DNA from 3 places in the Mesorhizobium hunchu genome. Region 2 is predicted to be linked to each of the others. Evidence: riboswitches for the same ligand, from Rfam matches in the RefSeq annotation. Region 2 holds a riboswitch; each other region holds the start of a gene.

Region 1 (7,488 bases), on a different contig from region 2:
CATGTGCGGCTTCTGTTTCCGAAGCGGCGCGGCGTGCCACCGGTCTGGCCGACGACCGGCGCCGATGGAAGGCCCTGCTGGCCCGAGACCGCCGACCGTCCGGACGTACGCATCTACACGATCCGAGCCATCGATGTGGCGAAAGGTGAGATCGACATCGATTTCGTCCTGCATGAGGGCGAGGCAATGCCGGGCGCCCGTTTCGCGGCCGATGCCCGGCTGGGCGATATCGTCGGCATGACCGGCCCGGGGGGCGGTAGCATTGGCGAGGCGGACTGGTATCTGCTCGCCGGCGACGAGACGGCGCTGCCGGCCATCGCCCGCATCCTGGAAGAACTGCCGGCCGGGGCGAAGGCGGTGGTGCGCATCGAGGTGGCGGATGCGGCCGAACGGCAGGACCTGCGCTCGGCCGCCAAACTCGACCTGCAATGGCTCTGCCGGGACGGCGCACCGGCCGGAACGACAGACAGGCTCGTACGGGCCGTGCGCGATGTGGCCATGCCCTCGGACGGCCGACCCGTTTTTGCGTGGACCGGATGTGAGCACGCAGCCTTCCGCTCGATCCGCAAATATCTGCGCGAGGACTGCCGCCTGAGCCGCAACGAGCACCTTGCCGTCGCCTACTGGCGCCGCGGCTTCTCCGGCGATACCGCGAGAAAGGAAGTCAGCCAGTAGCCTCGGCTGCCCACACCGCGCCTTGCCGATGACGGACTGGCCGTCGTCTTCACCACGCACGCGCCCGATCACGCCTATCAACTGGCCGACCGGACCCTCGTGCTGTTACGTGGCCGCCCGCCCGAGATCGGCATCATGCTGGCGGCGTTGAAACGCCAGGCAGGTCGCGATATGACTCGCGTCATGAACATCGCCGTGATGCATGATGGCTCCGCCAGCCTGCGCCAGGGCTGCTGGGTGGTCTTTGTCGCCGCCCTCAGCGTCGTGTTCAGCTTCGCGCTTGCCTGTGCCATGCCATTCGCGGCGATCGCAACCGTTGCCGCTGCCAACATGCCGCGGCGCGGCGCGCTAATGCTGACGGGCGTCGCATGGCTCACGAATCAGACGGTCGGCTACCTGGCGCTCGGCTATCCGAGGATATGGGACAGCTTTGCCTGGGGTGCGGCGATCGGCGTCGCGGCCGCGCTCGCAACCGGTGCCGTGTCCTTGTTAAGCGCCAGGATCCGGTCCGGGCCTCTGGTGCTCGTCGCGGGGTTTACGGTCGCGTTCGCCGTCTACGAACTCGCCCTGTTCTCGGCGACCGCAGTCTTGCCGTCCGGAGATGACGCATTCTCGCTTCCTGTCATCCTACAAATCCTCTGGCCGAACATGCTGGCGCTCGCGGCCCTGGCATCGCTTCACAAGCTTGCCCTCTCCATCGGTTTCCTTGCACGTCCGGAAGCCGGGCGTGACGGCGCTTACGCCTGAGCGGATGCGCTTTCCTCCCGAGCGCATCGTCTGCCTGACGGAAGAGACGGTGGAGACGCTCTATCTGCTGGGCGAGCAGGACCGCATTGTCGGGGTTTCCGGCTATGCCGTCCGCCCGCCGCAAGTCCGCCGCGAGAAGCCGCGCGTCTCGGCCTTCACCTCCGCCGATATTCCGAAAGTGCTGGCGCTCGAGCCGGACCTGGTTTTGACCTTCTCCGACCTTCAGGCCGACATCGCGGCCGAGCTTGTCCGCGCGGGCGTCGCGGTCCACGCCTTCAACCAGCGCGACATAGCCGGAATCTTCGCCATGATCCGCACGGTCGGCGCTCTCGTCGGAGCGGCCGAAAAGGCGGAGACGCTGGCGCGCAGCTATGAAGAACGGCTTCGCGGCATAGAGAAGTCGGTCCGGGGGCTACAGCGGCCCCGCGTCTACTTCGAGGAGTGGGACGAGCCGATGATCAGCGGTATCGGCTGGGTGTCGGAACTTGTTGGTATCGCAGGCGGCGACGACGTGTTTCCCGGCAAGGCGAAGGAGAGGGCTGCCAAGGACCGGATCGTTTCCTCGCTAGACGTGGTTGGCACCAGACCCGACATCGTCCTGGCCTCATGGTGCGGCAAGAAAGTGGTTCCCGAAAGGATTCGCTCCCGGCCCGGATGGGAGGCTATCCCGGCCGTCCGCAAAGGCCATACCGTCGAGATCAAGTCGCCGCTGATCTTGCAACCGGGACCGGCCGCCCTGACGGACGGGCTCGACGCGATCCTTGTCGCGCTCGGGACGTGGCGAGATCGGTAGCTCGCCGTCCGGATTGCCATTGGCCGCGGCAGATCCTATGGTCCCCACCGATGGTTCCCGGTCCGCAAGGCCCGGGATGAAAAGGGAACGCGGTGAGGCTCCAGAGCCAATGCCGCGGCTGCCCCCGCAACTGTGAGCGGTTAGCGACGTCCGACATGCCACTGGCTTCACGGCTGGGAAGGTAGGACCGAGCGGTGACCCGCGAGCCAGGAGACCTGCCATCGCGACGAGTTGACCGGACGGGGTGTTCCGGGAGGACGCTTCGAGAGCGGTTGCCACCGCGATCCGGACATCCTTCCGCCCCCATTTCGAGATGGCGGTTTGCAGTGGCGGCGACCAAGCACACTATTCACGTCTGCACCCGGTGCCGTGGTGGGAACGGTCAGCCTGGGTTGCTATTGCTGGGCCGGCTCCAAGACCTTCTTGCCGCCCGGACGACGTGCGATCTCGTTCTCGGCGGCGTTGGCTGCATGGCCGGCTGCGACCGTCCCTTGACAGTCGGCTTCTCGGCGCCGGGCAAGGCAAGCTACCTTTTTGGGGATATCGACCCGGACTTGCACGCGCAGGCGCTGCTGGAGTTTGCGGATCTTTATACCTCATTGTTGGGCGGCTGGTGCAACGAAGGTCAGCGCCCGGCGGGCCTTGCCGGCAAGATCATCGCACGCATACCCGCCCCCGCGGAGCACAGCCTCCAATGACAGCGGCCCTCGTCGAATGCGCTGATCTGGGCTTCCGGACGAAGGATGGACTGGAACTGGTCAGTTCGGTCGCATTGCAGGTTCACAAGAACGAACGCCTCGCCATTGTCGGCCCGAACGGTGCGGGTAAGAGCACCCTCCTGCGCATGCTGGCGGGTTTGCTGCGACCGACAAGCGGGGAGGTATGGCTGGATGGCAGACCTCTTCGTCGGCTGTCCCCTGCGGAACGGGCACTGCGTATCGCGGTGGTCGGCCAGAGCGACGTGCCAGACCCGCGGCTGGCCGTCATCGAATATGTCGAACTGGGTCGCGTGCCGCACCTAGGCCTCCGCGGAAGAAGCACGGACCGCGACATCGTCGTGGACTCGCTGCGGCGCACCGGCATGCTGAAGGTGCTCGGTCGCACCATCGGCTCCCTGTCGGGAGGCGAACGGCAGCGGGTGCAGCTTGCCCGGGCGCTGACCCAGGAGCCAAAAGTGCTTTTCCTGGACGAGCCCACCAATCACCTCGATCCGCGCGCCCGTGGCGAACTGGTCGAGCTGGTGGCCGGCCTGGACATAGCAGTTATCGCCGTCCTGCACGACCTGTCGCTCGTAGCGCCCTTCGCCACCCATGTCGCCATCATGGATGCCAGCCGGCTCAAGGCGTATGGCCCGCCGCGGCAGACGTTGAACGCCGCCCTTGTCCGCGATGTGTTCTCCATCGACGTGCTGCGGCTCCCGCATCCCGTGGAGGACCGCGAACTCACCGTCTTCGACATACCCCTTCGTCTTTCCCGCTAAACCTATAGGAGACCATTCAATGCTCAGGCGCGTCGCCTTCACGCTTATCCCGGCCCTTCTGGCCTTTCCGGCCTTCGCCTATCCGATTACGGTGGACAGTTGCGGTACGCCGCTGACCTTCGATGCCGCGCCGAAGCGGGCGGTCGTCCATGACATCAACATGTCCGAGATGGCCTTCGCCCTCGGGTTGCAGCCTTCCATGGTCGGCGTCACCGGCATCACCGGCTGGTACAAGCTCACGCCCGAGTTCATCAAGGAACAAGGTTCCATCCCGGAACTCGCGCCGAAATATCCGACGATGGAGAACCTTCTTTCCGCGAACCCGGACTTCTTCTTCGCCGGCTGGTACTACGGCATGAAGCCGGGCGGCGACGTCACGCCGGATACGCTTGCCCAGCATGGGATCAAGACGCTGGTGCTGACGGAGAGCTGCGTGCACTTGGACAAGAACCGGCCCGCCGCGTCGATGGACCTCCTCTACGGCGATATCGAAAAGCTCGGCAAGATCTTCGACAAGGAAACGGAAGCCGGAAAGCTGGTGTCGGGCTGGAAAACCGAACTTGCCGGCATCGAGGAAAAGGTCGGCGACCGCAAGGGCACACGGGTGTTCCTCTACGATTCCGGCGAGGACAAGCCGTTCACGGCGGGCAAGTTCGCCATGCCGACTGCGATGATCGAGGCGGCTGGCGGCGTCAACATCATGGCCGACATGGAGACGAGCTGGGGCAACACGGATTGGGAAACGGTCGCCACCCGCAATCCGCAGTTCCTCATCCTGCTCGACTACCAGGACGGCGGCGGCGCACAGAAGCTGATGGAGTTCCTCAAGGCGCACCCGGCCATGAAGGAGACGGATGCGGTGAAGAACGGGCGGTTCGTGCCGTTGCGCTATGAGGAGCTGACGCCCGGGCCGGCCAACATCGCCGCGATCGAGAAGATCGCCAAGGCGATGTATCCCGACGCCTTTTGAGATTGGCCTCCTCTTATTTCCGATCGGCGATGGCGGGCGGGGCGGCGGCGGTCGTCGCCCTCGCGCTTTTGTCGATAGCTTTCGGTTCGACGGTGATCCCGCTGCACGATGTGCTGAGGGCAATTGCCGGTGCCCTCGGACTCGGCGACGGACAAGGTTCCGGTCCGGTCGCGAGCATCGTCGTCGAACTGCGCCTGCCGCGCACGATCCTCGCCGTTCTGGTTGGCGCTGGCCTCGGTATCGTTGGGGCTCTGCTGCAGACGGTGACGCGCAACGATCTGGCCGATCCTTTCCTGTTCGGTTTGTCCTCGGGCGCGGCGGCCGGAGCCGTATCGGTGATAACCGTCTTCGGCGACCGGCTCGGCATCTGGACCTTGCCCGTCGCCGCCTTCAGCGGCGGCATCCTGGCGGCGCTGGTCGTGCTCGGACTCGTGTCGCGCATTCACAGCCAGGGGCCCGAGCGCCTCATTCTCGGCGGGCTGGCGGTTTCGTTCCTGTTCACCGCGCTGACGAACTATCTGGTGTTCGCTGGCGACCAGAGGGCCGCGCATTCGGTGCTGTTTTGGACCATGGGCGGCCTTGGTCTTGCGCGTTGGGACAATATAGGGCTTGCCCTTGTCGGCACCGCCAGCGTCGGCGGGTTCGCCCTGCGCAGCCACCGCAGCCTCGACGCACTGCTTGCCGGGGAAAGCACGGCCGAAAGCCTCGGCGTGCCGGTCGCGCGTCTTCGCTGGTCGACTTTCCTGGTTTCGGCTTTCGCCACGGCGCTGCTGGTGGCCGTCGCCGGCGTCATTGGCTTCGTCGGGCTGATGATACCGCATCTGTCCCGCCGCCTGGCAGGCGAGCTGCATTTCAGGCTGATCCTTGCCTGCGCGGTCTTCGGCGCGGTGATCGTGCTGGCCAGCGATCTGCTGGCGCGCACCTTGCTGCCGCCGCAGGAATTGCCGATCGGCATCGTCACCAGCTCTCTGGGCGCGGTGTTTGTCGTCTGGATGCTGCTGCGGCCGCGTCAGGAGCGGTAAGCCGACAAATCGTATATTGACATAAAGATGTCTTTATGTGGCTTGCTTCCGGTAATGCCGTGCCGGGAATGAGAAACGTCGCATATGTCTTCAGTCGATGAGCTCTTCGGGCCGGTCGCCGCCAAGCCGGACGGCTCCGAAATCCTTGCCGAGCTCCAGGCCGCCGCGCGTGAGCGAATCCTTGTCCTCGACGGGGCGATGGGCATGCAGATCCAGGGTCTCGGACTTCAGGAAGACCACTTCCGCAGCGACCGCTTCGTCGGCTGCGCCTGTCATCAGCAGGCCAACAACGACCTTCTGATCCTGGCTCAGCCGAAGGCTATCGAGGATATCCACTACGCCTACGTCAAGGCCGGCGCCGACATCATCGAGACAAACACCTTTTCCTCCACGCGCATTACGGCGTTGCTCGATCATTGGGCAGGTTGGCGGACGACCGCCCTGATCTACGCGGCCACCATGGCGCTGCTGGTCTGTCCGCTCGTTTGCCTTGCGCTGCCGGCGACCCGGACCATGCCGACAGCCATGCCCACAGAAAGAGGGAGCGGCGGAAAGGGACGGGTCTTCGGGTTGATCGCGGTGGCGATCGCGTTGAATGGTCTCGTGACCTTCGGGGTTCAGGCCGTTAGGATCGAACTCTTTCGGGCGCTGGGTGCCGATCTTGCAAAAGCGGTTGCGATTGCATCGCTCGTAAGTGCTGCCAAGGTCGGAGGGCGCATCATCGACCTCCTCGGCGGAAGCCGATGGGATGCTCTTTCGATCGCCGTGGTTTCGGGAGCGATCATTCCGTTGGGTTAATTACGGTCTGGAACGGTGGGGTCAGTCTCCTAGCAGTGGGAGGATATCTCGCGCTGTTCGGGATCGGTAGTGGCGCCTTTGCCGTTGCTCGAGCGACGATGCCGCTCGTATTCTATAGCAAAGCTGATTATGCGGTCGTGCTATCGGCCACGGCCTTACCGTTAACCTGGTGAATGCGTTGGCCGCATACCTGCCCTGATGGGCTTGGTGCGCGCCGGTTCCAGCGAACCTGATCCTAGATACTCCGAAAGTGCCCAGATAGGGCGCGGCCGATCTCGTCGGCGCTATGAAACTTAAAAAGTGGATATTCGGCTTCGGCGGGATGGGGAAGGCACCCGTCTCCTTGTTGGAGCGACGCTAAATATCTTGTCCCACTCTGGAAATCCGAGCTTCGAAACGACCGGCCCGGCTTAGACCCCACTCACGCCGAGAATCGGTCGCTGGATGTATGGCAGCATTTGGACAGCGACAGAGAAAGCGAAACGACCACAAAGAGTCCGCCTGCAGAACGGCAGCTTATCGCAAATCCCAGCCGGAACCAGCCAGGCCGCTAACGGCCCCCAAGCTTGCTTAAAAAGCGGACCAGAGTATCCGCATGCTTGGGGAATGGCAAGTTTCACGACCGCAAAAGAGCGTATAGACGTTTACAGGATGATCATTCGCAATCGTCCGGGTGCAACGGCATTAGATGGAATATGCCGTTGCACATGCTTGGTGGTCCGGTTGGCCCATTTTGAGGTCATTTCAGCCTATCGTTCCACGGCTGGGGCCAATGTGCCGTGGACCGCCATCGTCGACTGGCTGGACTGCTTGAGCGGGCGATTGCCGGTCAGCCGCCGCATGACCACATAGAAGACAGGTGTCAGGAAAATGCCCATTGCCGTCACGCCGATCATGCCGGCGAACACCGCAATGCCCATCGCCGAACGCATCTCGGCGCCAGCCCCGGTCGATAGTGCGAGCGGCACCACGCCCATTATGAAGGCCATCGAGGTCATCAGGA
Region 2 (7,488 bases):
CTTGAGCATGCGCCGCTCGTCGTCGGTGAGCCCGTCCTTCGACTTCCACAGCGCAATGTCGGCCTGCATGGAGACTTCCGTCGGCATCCAGTGGTTGTTGCAGCCGGACAGATATTTTTCCCAGGCCCAGCGGTATTTCAGCGGCAAGAGCTGGTTGACGTCGGCGCGGGCGTTGATCATGCGCTTGTCGTCCACCGAGACGCGTGCAGCGCCCCGGTCGATGACGCCGAGGCCTGTGGCGTCGGCTTCGGAAGCGGGCGCGCCGTGCGGTGCGACGGATGGAGCGGATTTGGGTTCTGACCAGTCGAGCATTGGAGATATCCTCCTGAATTGAAAGAATGAAGAAGCGTCATCCCGGCCAGGGGAGCCCCCGGGCCCAGCCTTTGGCTGGCCCGAGGATAGGCTCCGCGACCGCGAGCCGGGATCCATTCCGTGACCGTTCCGGACTGGAACCCGGATAGCCTCGGCTTCGCTGCGGCTTCCGGGATGACGGTGGAGAGGCCGCCTACTGGCAGGCCTCGCAGTCGGGATCGTCGATGGCGCAGGCCTTGCCCCATGCCTCCGATGCCTTGATCTCGATTGCCGCGGCTGGCGCGGGTGCTGCCGACACCGCGTTCAGCTTGCCGTCGGTGCCCTTCAGCGTCGATTTCTCGACATGGGTGGCCGAGCGGGAGCGCAGGTAATAGGTCGTCTTCAAGCCCTTGCGCCACGCCAGCCGGTAAAGCTCGTCCAGCTTCCGGCCGCTCGGATTGGCGATGTAGAGATTGAGCGACTGCGCCTGGTCGATCCACTTCTGACGGCGAGATGCCGCTTCGATCAGCCACGAGGACTCGATCTCGAAGGCGGTGGCGTAGAGCGCCTTGAGGTCGTCCGGGATGCGGTCGATCTGCCCCACGGACCCGTCGAAGTATTTGAGGTCCGAGACCATCACCTCGTCCCACAGGCCCCTCGCCTTCAGGTCATGGACAAGCTGGGCGTTCACGACGGTGAAGTCGCCGCTCATGTTCGATTTGACGAACAGGTTCTGGTAGGCCGGCTCGATCGACTGCGACACGCCGCAGATATTGGAGATGGTCGCCGTCGGCGCGATCGCCATGCAGTTGGAATTGCGCATGCCAGTCTTTTTGACCCGTTTGCGGAGGCTCTCCCAGTCGAGGGTCGAACCGCTGTCCATTTCTACGCCGGGACGTGCTTCTTCCAGCAGACGGATGGAGTCGATTGGTAGGATGCCCTTCGACCACAGCGAGCCGTTGAAGCTCGGATAGCGACCCCGCTCGGCGGCGAGGTCCACCGAGGCGGAAATCGCATGATAGCTGATCGCCTCCATGCTCTCGTCGGCGAAAGCGACGGCAGCGTCGGAGACATAAGGGATACGCAGCTTCTGGATCGCATCCTGGAAGCCCATCAGGCCGAGCCCGACCGGGCGGTGACGCAGGTTCGAGCGCCGCGCCTCGGGGATCGTGTAGAAGTTTATATCGATGACGTTGTCGAGCATGCGCATCGCCGTGCCGACTGTCTTGGCCAGCCGGTCGAGGTCGAGGCCTTTTTCGATGACATGATTGACAAGGTTGACCGAGCCGAGGTTGCACACAGCCACCTCGTCCTTCGAGGTGTTCAGCGTGATCTCGGTGCAGAGATTAGATGAGTGCACGACGCCGACGTGGCATTGGGGCGAGCGAATGTTGCAAGGGTCCTTGAAAGTGACCCATGGATGCCCGGTCTCGAACAGCATGGTCAGAATCTTGCGCCACAGGTCGAGCGCGCGGACCTTACGGAACACCTTTATGCCGCCGGTGGCAGCCTTCGCCTCGTATGTCTCATAGGCGGCCTTGAACGCCGTGCCATAGAGGTCGTGCAGGTCCGACACCTCATCGGGCGAGAACAGCGTCCATTCGCCGTCCGCCTCGACGCGTTGCATGAACAGGTCCGGCACCCAGTTGGCCGTGTTCATGTCGTGCGTGCGGCGACGGTCGTCGCCGGTGTTCTTCCTGAGGTCGAGAAACTCCTCGACGTCGACGTGCCATGTCTCCAGATAGGCGCAGACAGCGCCCTTGCGCTTGCCGCCCTGGTTTACCGCGATGGCGGTGTCGTTGGCGACTTTCAGGAACGGCACGACGCCCTGGCTCTCGCCGTTGGTGCCCTTGATGTGGGCGCCGAGGCCGCGCACCAGGGTCCAGTCGTTACCGAGGCCGCCGGAATATTTCGCCAGCAGCGCGTTGTCCTTGACCGCCTTGAAGATGCCGTCGAGGTCGTCGGCGACCGTGGTCAGGAAGCAGGAGGAAAGCTGCGGGCGCAGCGTTCCTGAATTGAACAGCGTCGGTGTCGAGGCCATGAAATCGAAGGATGACAGGAGGTCGTAGAATTCGATAGCCCTGCCCTCGCGGTCGATCTCGCGCACGGCAAGGCCCATCGCGACGCGCATGAAAAAGGCCTGCGGCAGTTCGAACCTTTTTCCACGCGTGTGCAGGAAATAGCGGTCGTAGAGCGTCTGCAGGCCGAGATACTGGAAGTTCAGGTCGCGTTCCGGCCTCAGCGCCGCGCCCAATCGCGCCAGATCGAAGCGTCCAAGTTCGGGATCGATCAGTTCGGCCTCAATGCCGACACGCAGGAATTCCGGGAAATAGCTGGCGTAGCGCGTTGCCATCTCGGCCTGCGTCGCCTGCTCCGGGCGCCCAGATACGAAGGTGAGCGCCTCCCGGCGCAGGCGGTCGAGCAGCAGCCGCGCGGAGACGAAGGCGTAATTGGGTTCCTGCTCGACCAGCGTGCGGGCGGCCAGGATCGGCGCCAGCGACAGTTCGTCCAGCGAAAGGCCGTCATAGAGGTTGCGTTTGGCCTCGCTCAGGATCGGCGCGGCGGACACGGTATCCAGCCCGTCGCAGGCTTCTTCGACGATACGGGCCAGACGCTCCTCGTCGAGCGGCTTGAGCGATCCATCCTCCGTCTTGACGTGCAGCGACGACGCGGAACTTGCCGCCACCGACGCCTTTTCGGCGGCACGTTCGCGCGCCCGCTCTTCGCGATAGAGAACATAGGCGCGCGCCACCTTATGGTGCTCGCCGCGCATCAGTGCCAGTTCGACCTGGTCCTGCACGTCCTCGATGTGGAAGGTGCGGCCTTCGCCGACGCGCCGTGTCAGCGCGGAAGCCACCTGATCGGTGAGATCGGCGACCACATCGTGCACGCGCCTGGAGCCTGCCGCCGTCGATCCCTCCACTGCCAGGAAGGCCTTGGTCAGCGCGACCGTGATCTTCATCGGATCGAATGGCGTCACCGCGCCGTTGCGGCGGATGACGCGGTAACCCGGCTCCGCCGGCGTATGCCCGCTGTCGCTGGAAAGGATCGGAGCCTTGTCGGTCGCTTCGGTGTGGAGTGTCGTGGTCGCCGGCATCTGTTTCCCCGTGGCGTTGTGGACGGGGCGTGAAGCGGACGCATGTCGACAGGTGGACAGATGCCCAAGCCGCCGCAAGCGCACCTCCGGGACACCCCGCCCGTGGACGTTTCATGCTGTCACGGCAGGTCTCCTGGCTCGCAGGTCATCGCCCTTGTCGGCCTTCCCGATACCTCGCGGCATCAGTGGCATTCATCGACGCAGGCTCGCTGCTTACAGTTGCGGGGGCAGCGCCGGCATTCCCGGAATCGGGGCACCGGCTTCCCTCTTAGCTCCGAAGCAAGAATCGCTACGGAGAACCATGACGTCTACATATAGATCGCCAATTGCATGTTCCGTCAATATTTAGGGTCTCAGAAAGATCGCGATTGTGTGGATGACGGCCCGCCATGCCTCGCAACAATGCCGTTTCCAGCCGTACATCAGATCGATCCAGTCCTGAATTCCTTCGCGCGAATTGTCCTTGGAAATGAAAACGATCAGCACCGCCAGCGAGGTCAGCACAGCGGCGGCCTCGGGCGATCGGATATGTCGGCCGCCCGGACCAGATCACGACCGCCACCCTTCCTGTCTCCACCGACATTCCGATCAGCCCGCAGAAATAAAGTTGACTCATGGCATCATGTTTTAATATCCAGCCATTGCAAACACTTGCCGGGTTGGTCGACTAACCCGGCGGCGACCGTACAGGGCGCAGGCAGACCTTCAAGATCGCCCTGACCGGACGCATCGGTGGATAATCCGGGATGTCAGACATGACCAGCCTGAACTGCGAAGCGCGACTGCGCCTGCCGAATCTGCCGAGCTACATCGGCCTCATCGTCGACCGGTTGCAGAGCTTCGATGCCGATGTCCGCCAGGAGGCGCAAAGGGTCGGCTTCCGCTTCGCCTTCGGGCGGGCTTCCTTTGACATGAAGCCGGGCCTTCTGGTCATGCGCGCCGAGGCGGACGACCGAGACGGGCTTGCCCGTATCAAGGACCTGCTCGCCACGGCCGTGCAGGTCTATGCCAAGGAAGACGGGCCGGAGATCATCTGGAGCGGCGATCTCGCAGGGGACACGCGGCTTGCGCAGTTTCGCGAGATGACAGTCGCCTCCGTCTGCGACCTGACACCGCATATGCGGCGGATCCGGCTCACGGGCGAAGACCTCCAGCGCTTCGGCAAGTTCGGCGGCATGCACGTTCGCGTCCTGTTTCCCACCAGGACGGTTCCGGATCCGATCTGGCCGACCCTCGGCAGCAACGGATTGCCCATTTGGCCGTCAGACGAGCGGCGACCGGCGGCGCGGGTCTACACCATCCGCGCGCTCGACATCGACGCCGGCTTCATGGACGTCGATTTCCTCGTCCATGAGGGCGAAAGCGTCGGCTCGGCGTGGGCGCTCCAGGCCAAACCGGGCCAGAAGGTCGGCATCATGGGGCCGGTCGGCCGCCCTGTGCGGCCGGCGGACTGGTATGTGCTCGGCGGCGACGAAACCGCCCTGCCCGCGATCGGGCGCCTGCTCGAAACCTTGCCCGCTTTCACGAAAGGCGTCGCTTTCATCGAAATCGCAGACCGAAACGAGCGGCAGGCGATCGGCAATGCCACACAGATCGAATTGCACTGGCTGGAGCGGAACGGCAAGGCGGCGGCTATGGACGGGCGATTGGCCGGCGAGGTGCTGTCCGTGCAATGGCCGCGAGACGGTTCCACATTCGGCTGGTTCGCAGCGGAAGCCACCCCTGCCAAAACCGTGCGCGACCATTGGCGCGGCGCAATGGGGCTCGGCCGAGACCAGACGCTCGCCGCCGCCTATTGGCGCCGCGGAGCGGCCGGACTGATGGCGGGCTGACGCTGGTCCGCATTGGGCAACGCCGACGAACTTCAAAAGCGCCTAAAACATGGACCTGAGCGAGAGCTACAAGGAAACAGCGGAGCTTTCGAAGATATCGGGTTGGACAATTACGTGATCTTCGACCGGAAGGCCCGGTAGCCGATGCGCCGTCAGATACCGAGGGCTCAGGGCACCCCTTGGAAGCCAAAAAATACAGCATTTCCAAGGGATTTAAGTGGTGGGTGTGCACAGGATCGAACTGTGGACCCGCTGATTAAGAGTCAGCTGCTCTACCAACTGAGCTACACACCCACACGGCCGGCGAAGCCAGCTTGGGCGGGCATATAGCCGCCGCGTTTCGGCATGTCCAGCCCTGTTCGGCCATTTCCCTGCAATTCCGCCGCAAAGTCTTCTCGCGGCTTTTTCGCTCGGCTGCAACCGCGCCGGAAATCATGCAAATAAGGTTCCCTCCGCCACCTTTACGGCCTGCCCGCCGATGCGGCCGGCGGTCAGCCTGCCGCCTTCGACTTCCAGTTCCAGCCGGATTCGGGACGGCCGCCCCATCTCCAGCCCCTGCTCGATCCAATAGCGCGAGGTGCCATCGCCCGGGCGATCGAACTGCATGACGGCGCCGGCGAAGGCGGCGGCGGCCGAACCCGTCGCCGGGTCCTCGTAAGAGGGACTGCCCGGCACGATCATGCGCGCATGGAAGGCGCTCGCGTGATCCACCGTCTCCCTGCAATAGATATAGGGGCTGGCAAAGGCCCATTCGCTCTTTCGCGGCGCGAGTTCGGACCATGCGGCATTGTCGAGGCGCGCCCTGCCGGCCGCCGCGAGATTGGCGACCGGAATGGCGACATAGGGCACGCCGGCCGAAAAGAACGAGACCCGGTGATTCTCGAAGCCGATCTCGTGCGGGCCGAGACCGAGCGCAGCACCGATCGCTTCCGGGTCGGCGGAAAGCTCCAGTTGCTCCGGCAGCTTCGCCAGGTCGAACTCGGCGAATGTCGCGCCCTGTCCGCGCCGCACGGCACAGCGAACGGGACCGATGTTCTCCTCCAGCACGAAGATGGCGTCGGAGCCGCCGTTCTCCTCCAGTTCCGCAAGCGCCACGGCCGAGCCGACCGTGGGGTGGCCCGCGAAGGGCATTTCGTAGTCCGGCGTGAAGATGCGGAGCCGCGCCCTGTGCCTGGAATCCTCAGGCGGCAGAACGAAGACCGATTCCGACAGGTTGAACTCGCGCGCGACAGCCTGCATCGCCTTGGTGTCGAGGCCCTCGCAGTCGAGCACGATCGCCAGCGGATTGCCGGCCAACGCGCGGTCGGTAAAGACGTCGTAGACGAGGTATCTGCGGTTCTTCATGGCTTGCCCCGTTGCGAACATGAGCGAAATTTAACTTGAATTCAGGACCATAAGGCCCGATGTGTCCAACCATAGGGACGTTCGACAGCATAGGGGTCCGCCTTGGACCAGATTGTCAATCGGCCGGACGCTGATTCCGCTCCGGCAATCGAGACGGCCCTCGGGCTCGACGGCAAGGGACAGAAGAAGCGCCGCCGGCGCGGCTGGTGGTATGTGCTCGCCGCGATCATGGTCGCGGCCGCTGCCGTGGTCGTCTATCAGTCCCGTTCCGGCTCCTCGCCCGCCGTCGACTACACGACGGCGCCCGCGACGGTCGGCGACCTGACCGTCGAAGTTTCGGCGACCGGAACGCTTCAGCCGCTCACCCAGGTCGACATCTCCAGCGAATTGTCTGGCGTGGTGCGGTCCGTCGCGGTGGATGAAAACCAACAGGTCAAGCAGGGCGACGTGCTGGCCAAGCTCGATACATCCAAGCTCGAAGCGCAGATCGAACGCGCCGAGGCCTCGTCCAAGGCCGCCGCGGCCGCCGTCGAAACCGCCCAGATCACGCTCAAGGAAAACGAGCAGGCGCTGGCGCGGGCCAGCGAACTGACGCGGAAGGGCATGGCGACCCAGCAGGCGCTGGAATCCGCAACCGCCGAGCGTGACCGCGCCAAGGCCTCGCTCGACAGCGCGCAAGCCAATCTCGCCATCGCCAATGCCGACCTCAAGACCCAGCAGGCCGACCTTGCCAAGAGCACCATCTACGCGCCGATCGACGGCATCGTGCTGACCCGCTCGGTCGATCCGGGCCAGACAGTCGCGTCTTCGCTGCAGGCGCCGGTGCTGTTCGTCATCGCTGCCGATCTTCGGAAGATGGAATTGAAGGCGGCCGTGGACGAGGCCGATATCGGCACCGTGAAACCCGGCCAGAAGGCCCGCTTC
Region 3 (7,488 bases), on a different contig from region 2:
CGGCCCCCTTAGCCAAGTCTGGCTAAGTATAAGCCGCCGGGTTCCTCTATTCAAGCGGTGACGCCGGAGCCGGTCACTCCCCGTCAAGCGGCTCCGTGCCCACCGGCTTGCCGTCGCGCGACAGGCGGATCTTCTCGACCTTGTCCTCGGCAGCTTTCAGCAGGCGGTCGCAATGCGCCTTCAGCGCCTCGCCGCGTTCATAGATCCTGATCGACTGATCGAGCGGCACGTCGCCGCGCTCCAGGTCGTCGACGATCTTCTCCAGCGCGTCGAGCGCCTGCTCGAAGCTCATCGCCCTTACGTCCTCGTTGGTCTTGACGTCGTCGTTCGCTTCAGCGGTCATCGGTCATCCTTTCATCAGCCGGCCGACATGGGCGGCGGTCGAGAAGGCCAGCCCCTGCAGGTCGTAGCCGCCTTCGAGCAGGCTGACCAGACGGCCGGCGCTGTGGGTGGAGGCCTTTTCCATCAGTTGTCCGGTCGCCCAATCGAAATCCTCTTCGGTCAAATCGATCTCGGCCAGCGGATCGCGGTGGTGGGCGTCGAAGCCGGCCGAGATGATGACCAGGTCGGGGCGGAAGGCGTCGATGGAGGGCAGGACGCGCGACAGGAGGGCGTCGCGAAAGGTGTCACTGCCGGTGCGCGGCGCCAGCGGCGCGTTGACGATGTTGCCGGCACCTGTCTCGTTCTTCGCGCCGGTGCCGGGATAGAGCGGCATCTGGTGCGTCGAGCAATAGAGCACCGTGGGGTCGTCCCAGAAGATATCCTGCGTGCCGTTGCCGTGATGGACGTCCCAGTCGACGATGGCGACGCGTTCGGCGCCGTGCTTCTTCTGCGCGTGGCGGGCGGCGACCGCGGCGTTGTTGAACAGGCAGAACCCCATCGCCGTCGTCTTTTCGGCGTGATGGCCCGGCGGGCGCGAGGCGACGAAGACGTTGTCGGCGCGGCCCTCGAACACGTCGTCCACCGCCGCATTGGCGGCGCCGATCGCGGTCAGCGCCGCCTGCCAGCTTTTCGGCGTGGCGACCGTGTCGGCATCGATCTGCGTCATGCCTTCCGAAGGGACGGCGGCGCGGACGCGATCGAGATGCTCCTGCGGATGCGCATAAAGGATGGTCGCTTCGTCTCCCATCGGCGCCTCGACCCGGTCGAGCGCGGCGAACGCCTCGTCATCCAGCACGCGCTGGATAGCGCGCAGCCGGTCGGGCCGCTCGGGGTGTCCGGCGGGTGTCAGGTGTTCGAGGTAGATCGGATGGGTATAGAGGCGGGTGACCATGCGCCTAACATAGAGCGCGACACGCCGTTTCGCCACGCAAGCGCTGAATTCGGCTGGGGAAAGTCGCCCGGGACGCCCGATACCACTTCTCCGCTAGGCAGACAGGGGATCGTGGGCTAGTTTCGGTCCCGCCAGGTGCCCGCCGCGAAGCGGGAGAATCGGGAACGCGGTGCAAATCCGCGGCGTGCCCAACGCTGTGAGGGGGACCGCATCGGCAAATGCCACTGCCTGAGGGCGGGAAGGCGCCGAATGTGGGACGAACCCGAGCCAGAAGACCGGCCAGGCAAGACGGTCGCCCCGCAAGGCCGGGCGGAGCGACCTGTTTTCGATCGCAAGGGGATACGCGATGGATGCCGGCGCTCATCATCTGGACGACAACGCTTTCGACGAGGACGCCCGTGCGGCCGTCTATCGGGCCATCTTCACGCGCCGCGACATCCGCTCGGATTTCGTGGCAGCACCGATCGACGACAGTACGCTGGCGCGGCTGATCCGTGCCGCGCACCACGCGCCTTCGGTCGGCTTCATGCAGCCGTGGAATTTCATCGTCATCCGCGACAGGCGACGACGCGAGAAGGTGCGCGACATCTTCCTCCAGGCCCGCATCGAGGAAGAATGCAATGTCGCCGAGGACCGCCGGGCGCTCTACCGGAACCTGCGGCTCGAAGGCATCTGCGAAAGCGCGCTGAACCTGTGCATCACCTGCGATCGCGAGCGCGCCAGGGACTCACCGCTCGGCCGCTGGCACAATCCCGAGATGGACCTCTTCAGCACCGTCTGCGCGGTTCAGAACTTCTGGCTGGCGGCGCGCGCCGAAGGCATCGGCGTGGGCTGGGTCAGCATCCTCGACAAGGGCGCCCTCAAAGCCTTGCTCGGCATTCCCGAGCATGTCGTGCCGGTCGCCTATCTGTGCGTCGGCCGGGTCTCCGGTTTCGCGACGACGCCGGAGCTGCAACGGCGGAGGTGGCGCGAACGACTGCCTCTCGCCGAACTGGTGATGGGCGAACGCTATGGCGCATCCGGCGACGCCGGGCTGACCAAGGCGATCGCCGACCTGCCGGCACAGGAGTGACGCTCAGGCCGGGCGGGCGGCAGCTTCTCCAAAAGAACCGAATGCCTTGTCCTTCAGTTCGCGAAACTGGCGCGAGACCTCGGAGAGCCTGGCGTCCCACTCAGGATCGGGCGCCTGCCCTTCGATCGCCTTGAAATAGACCTGCATCAGCGAAGCAATGGCGAACGGCTCGACAAAGGCGGCCTTCAGCGCCCAGGCGAAGACGATGGCCAGCACGAAGCTCCAGCCGCCAAGTTCGCCGGGCATGAGGTAGACGACGGCGCCGGCCGGCGCCAGCATGACGAGGAAGATGGCGAAGGTGACGCCCCACAGGATCAGCGCCAGCCACGCCGCGTTCTTGACCATCTTCGCGCCGTTCTGGGCATAGAGCACCACACCCTGCCGCGCGGTCTCGAAAGGAGAGGACGATCCGACGCGGATATTGTAGCCCAGGATGATCTCGTCGATGTAGGTGAGCGCTATGCGGATCACCGTGTTGATGAGGCCGACAAGGCCGTTCAGGCCGGGGATCGGCAGGAAGGCGGCAATGCCGCCGACAAGGCCGGTGACGACGCGGACCGCGCCTTTCACCAGTTGATCGACCACAAACAGGATGCCGGCTTCGCCGAAGCGCCCGGCAACGACCTCACGCGCGTAGGCGAGCTGACCCTGACCGCCCGGCACGGACCGGCCATCGAGCAGATGAACCATCACCGCGATATGCCCGGCCTTCAGCAGATAGAGAATGAATTCGCGGATCCAGTAGACAACAAGAGAGACCAATACAAAACCGGCGACGCCGCCATAGAAGGCTCCGGCTTCCGGCCCGCCATTGGCGAAAGCCTGCCCCACGCCCCAGCCGATGCCCGCACCGGTTCCGGTCGCTGCGATATAGGCCAGCGTGATGCCGAAATAGACGATCATCCTGAACAGGATGAACGGCCACGTCCTTATCATGATCGACACCGAGCGGCCGATCGAGAAATCCCACATCGTCCTCCCCCCGGTTGAGACGATGCCGCAGGATCGACCATGCCGGCCGTTTCGTCAACGGCGCGGCGGGCGCGATCATCTATTTCCGCTAGAGAATCTCGGTACTGGCGATGTGGATGCCGAAGCCTTCCAGGCCGACATAATGGCGCTCGCGCGAGGCGATCAGCCGGATCGAAGAGATGCCGAGATCCTTGAGGATCTGCGCGCCGAGGCCGATCTCGCGCCATTCGCTCTCGCGGCGGCGGGCCTCTTCATGGTCCTCGCCGCCGGCGGCCGGGCGATTGCGGTCCTGATGCGCGACGCCGACCGAGCCCTCGCGCAGATAGACGATGACGCCGCGCCGCTCCTCGCCCATCGCCTTCATGATCGCGTCGAGCCGATGGCTGGTGCCGAACACGTCGCGCACCACATCCTCGGAGTGGAGCCGCACCGGCACGTCGTGGCCGTCGCGGATATCGCCGAAGACGACAGCCAGATGGTGCATCACGTCCCAGGGCAGCATGTAGGTGTAGACCTTGGCCGTCCCTCCGGGGGTCTCGATGTCGGAGCAGGCGACACGCTGCACCAGCGTCTCCTGGCGCTGCCGGTAGGCGATCAGATCGGCGACGGAGACCTGCTTCAGCCCGTGCTTCTCGGCGAAGGCCGAGACCTCGGGGCCGCGCTTGACGGTGCCGTCGTCGTTGACCAGTTCGGAGATGACCCCGACCGGCGGCAGGCCGGCCAGCTTGCACAGGTCCACCGCCGCCTCGGTATGGCCCGAGCGCATCAGCACTCCGCCTTCGCGCGCGATCAGCGGGAAGATGTGGCCCGGCCGGACGAAATCGTTCGCGCCGACATTGCCGTTGGCGAGGTTGCGCACGGTCAGCGTGCGGTCGTCGGCGGAGATGCCGGTGGTGGTGCCGTGCTTGAAGTCGACGGAAACCGTGAAGGCCGTGGTGTGGGCGGAATCGTTGTCCGCCACCATCGGCGCGAGGTTGAGCCGCCTGGCTTCCTCCTTGGGCATCGGCGTGCAGACGATGCCGGAGGTGTTGCGCACGATGAAGGCCATCTTCTCGGGCGTGCAATGCACCGCAGCGACGATCAGGTCGCCCTCGTTCTCGCGGCCGTCGTCGTCCATGACGACGACAATCTCGCCGCGCTCGAAGGCGCGGATGGCCTCGACGGTCTTTTTCTGGTCGTAGGGCATGGGGCTCGCTTCGCTCGTAAGACAATAAGAGTTTAGGGCAATAAGGCAGTAGGGCAGGGAAAGCGCACTGGCAACATATTGCCCTACTGCCTTATTGCCTTACTGCCCTATCTCCCCGTCTGTCCCCGGTGCCGCAGATAATGATCCGCGATGGCGCAGGCGACCATCGCCTCGCCGATCGGCACGGCGCGGATGCCGACGCAGGGATCGTGGCGACCCTTGGTCCTGATCTCCACATCGTTGCCGTCCTTGTCGATGGAGCGGCGCGGCGTAAGAATAGACGAGGTGGGCTTGACGGCGAAGCGCGCCACGACCGGCTGGCCGGTGGAAATGCCGCCGAGAATGCCGCCGGCGTTGTTGGACAGGAAGACAGGCTTGCCGTCGTTGCCCATGCGCATCTCGTCGGCGTTCTCTTCGCCGGTGATGCGGGCGGCCGCGAAGCCGTTGCCGATCTCGACGCCCTTGACTGCATTGATCGACATCAGGCCGGATGCGATGTCCTGATCGAGCTTGGCGTAGATCGGCGCGCCGAGACCCGCCGGCACGCCTTCCGCGACGATCTCGATCACCGCGCCGACCGAGGAACCCGCCTTGCGGATGGCGTCGAGATACTCGGAGAACACCGGCACGGAGGCCGGGTCCGGCGTGAAGAACGGATTTTCGGGATCGTCGATAAAATTCCAGTTCCAGTTGGCGCGGTCGATGTCCTTTTCGCCCATCGAAACCAGCGCGCCGCGCACGGTCAGGCCCGGCACGACCTTGCGCGCCAGCGCACCGGCGGCGACCCGCGCCGCCGTCTCGCGCGCGGAGGAACGGCCGCCGCCACGATAGTCGCGCAGGCCGTATTTCACCTCATAGGCATAGTCGGCATGGCCCGGCCGGTACTGGCGGGCGATCTCGCCATAATCCTTGGAACGCTGGTCGACATTCTCGATCAGCATGGAGACGGGCGTGCCGGTCGTCACGAGGGTCGCGCCGTCGTCGTCCGGCAGCACGCCGGACAGGATCCTCACCTCGTCGGGCTCGCGCCGCTGGGTGACGAAGCGCGACTGGCCCGGCCGGCGGCGGTCGAGCTCGGCCTGGATGTCGGCGAGCGTGAAGCGGATGCCCGGCGGGCAGCCGTCCACCACGCAGCCGAGCGCCGGGCCGTGGCTTTCGCCCCAGGTCGTGACGCGGAACAGATGACCGAAAGTATTGTGAGACATGCGTCGAACCAGCCCTGCGCCGGAAGCGCCTCCGGCTACCGGCGCCTTCTATTGTCGTTTCGAGCGGCGGTCAAATTGGCAGGCGGCCTGCAATCACCTGTGATGTCGCCAGTTTTACTTTTGACACATTGGATTGCTTTCTGCTGTCCTGCGCCCGTCAAACAAACGAGTTGGCCCGCTGCGGGGAACGGCGGCATCTGAAAAAAGGACAATCCATGCGTATCCTGTTCGGCGTCACCACCATCGCCACCATGCTTTTCGCCGGCACAGCGCTTGCCGGACAGACCGAGGGTCTCATCAAGAAGATCGACAAGGATACGATGACGATGACGCTGGACGACGGCAAGGCCTACAAGCTCAACGCCGAGATGGACGTCGATTCGCTGAAGCCCGGCATGGATGTCGTGATCGCCTATGACGTGACCGACGGGCAGAACATCGTCACCGACATGGAACTGCCGGATTCCGACGGGAACTAAAACATGTCTCCCGAAAGCGGGAAACCGGCTTCGGGACAAAGACATGCGCAAAAACAAGAACCTAGAGCGCGCCGAGCGAATCTGAAAGATAGCTGCGCGCTTTGGACATCCGGCGCAGGCGCACCGCGCCTGAACGCCCCGCTCAGAGCCAGGCCAGTTGCCCGTCCTGGAGCTTGAGCACCCGATCCTGCGGCGTCTCCACATTGGCCGCCGCGATGCCGTCCAACCCGCCGAAAATATGGAAGAGCGAGCGGATGACGCCGCCATGCGTGACGCAGACGGTCGGTTTGGCGATTTCCGCGAAGAAGGGCCGCACGCGCTCGCACAGCAGTTCGTAGCCCTCGGCGTCCTTGCCGGGAGGCACGAAATTCCATTTGTCTTCCTCGCGGCCGCGCGTGCAGCCGGGATTGCGCGCCTCCAGCTCGGCGAAGGTGTAGCCTTGCCAGTCGCCGAAATTCATTTCCATCAGCCGCGCGTCGGTGCGGTAGGCCTTCGGATCGAGCCCCATTGCCGAGCGTATCAGTTCCATCGTGGTGCGGGTGCGGATGAGCGGGCTGGCGACGAAATCGAACGCCGCCGGATCGGATATCAGTTCGGCCAGATGCCGGCCGTTGGCGCTCGCCTGGCGCCGCCCCTCTTCAGTGATGGGAATGTCGGCCTGCCCCTGGAGTCGGTAGTCGACATTCCACTGGGTCTGGCCGTGGCGGACGATATAGACAAGCGGAGACATGGCGCTGAAGCGTCTTTCGAAGGGAGCCGTGCGGGAACCGTCAGTCCTTAATGACGGAGATGTCGGGCGCGTCCACCGCCTTCATGCCGACGACGTGATAGCCGGAATCGACGTGATGGACCTCGCCGGTGACGCCGCGCGACAGGTCGGATAGGAAATACAGCCCCGAATCGCCGACTTCCTCGGGCGTCACGGTGCGCTTGAGCGGCGCGTTGTATTCATTCCACTTGAGGATATAGCGGAAATCGCCGATGCCGGAGGCCGCCAGCGTCTTGATCGGGCCGGCCGAGATGGCGTTGACGCGGATGCCCTTGCCGCCGAGATCGACGGCGAGATAGCGCACGCTGGCCTCGAGCGCGGCCTTGGCGACGCCCATGACGTTGTAGTGCGGCATCACTTTCTCGGCGCCGTAATAGGTCAGCGTCAGCAGCGAGCCGCCTTCGCTCATCAGCGGCTCGGCGCGCTTGGCGATGGTGGTGAAGGAAAACACTGAGATATCCATGGTGCGCAGGAAATTGTCGCGCGTGGTCTCGACGTAGCGGCCGGTCAGCTCGTCCTTGTCGGAGAAGGC

Evidence for each region. A riboswitch is a leader RNA that binds a small molecule or an ion and turns the genes downstream of it on or off. The one in region 2 is predicted to bind cobalamin.
Region 1: another riboswitch for cobalamin. It lies ahead of ABMA46_RS06660 (ABC transporter ATP-binding protein); the one in region 2 lies ahead of ABMA46_RS12685 (ribonucleoside-diphosphate reductase subunit alpha).
Region 3: another riboswitch for cobalamin. It lies ahead of bluB (5,6-dimethylbenzimidazole synthase); the one in region 2 lies ahead of ABMA46_RS12685 (ribonucleoside-diphosphate reductase subunit alpha).

The regions. Positions count from the first base shown of each region.
Region 1 is NZ_JBEBMG010000002.1:652,478-659,965, reverse strand. It holds gene ABMA46_RS06680 (DUF2218 domain-containing protein) at 1-675, shown strand, start outside; gene ABMA46_RS06675 (hypothetical protein) at 811-1,422, shown strand; gene ABMA46_RS06670 (cobalamin-binding protein) at 1,427-2,215, shown strand; cobalamin riboswitch at 2,250-2,452, shown strand; gene ABMA46_RS06665 (DUF1636 family protein) at 2,410-2,913, shown strand; gene ABMA46_RS06660 (ABC transporter ATP-binding protein) at 2,910-3,695, shown strand; gene ABMA46_RS06655 (ABC transporter substrate-binding protein) at 3,715-4,665, shown strand; gene ABMA46_RS06650 (FecCD family ABC transporter permease) at 4,695-5,687, shown strand; partial or broken gene ABMA46_RS06645 (homocysteine S-methyltransferase family protein) at 5,772-6,086, shown strand; gene ABMA46_RS06640 (efflux RND transporter permease subunit) at 7,235-7,488, opposite strand, start outside.
Region 2 is NZ_JBEBMG010000006.1:109,251-116,738, reverse strand. It holds gene ABMA46_RS12690 (ribonucleotide-diphosphate reductase subunit beta) at 1-312, opposite strand, end outside; gene ABMA46_RS12685 (ribonucleoside-diphosphate reductase subunit alpha) at 506-3,388, opposite strand; cobalamin riboswitch at 3,495-3,707, opposite strand; gene ABMA46_RS12680 (DUF2218 domain-containing protein) at 4,144-5,220, shown strand; tRNA gene ABMA46_RS12675 (tRNA-Lys) at 5,439-5,514, opposite strand; gene ABMA46_RS12670 (PhzF family phenazine biosynthesis protein) at 5,653-6,564, opposite strand; gene ABMA46_RS12665 (efflux RND transporter periplasmic adaptor subunit) at 6,667-7,488, shown strand, end outside.
Region 3 is NZ_JBEBMG010000002.1:427,332-434,819, reverse strand. It holds gene ABMA46_RS05595 (exodeoxyribonuclease VII small subunit) at 74-343, opposite strand; gene ABMA46_RS05590 (histone deacetylase family protein) at 347-1,273, opposite strand; cobalamin riboswitch at 1,390-1,571, shown strand; gene bluB (5,6-dimethylbenzimidazole synthase) at 1,620-2,345, shown strand; gene ABMA46_RS05580 (hypothetical protein) at 2,349-3,317, opposite strand; gene ribB (3,4-dihydroxy-2-butanone-4-phosphate synthase) at 3,406-4,503, opposite strand; gene aroC (chorismate synthase) at 4,611-5,708, opposite strand; gene ABMA46_RS05565 (DUF1344 domain-containing protein) at 5,924-6,187, shown strand; gene ABMA46_RS05560 (histidine phosphatase family protein) at 6,330-6,917, opposite strand; gene fabI (enoyl-ACP reductase FabI) at 6,958-7,488, opposite strand, start outside.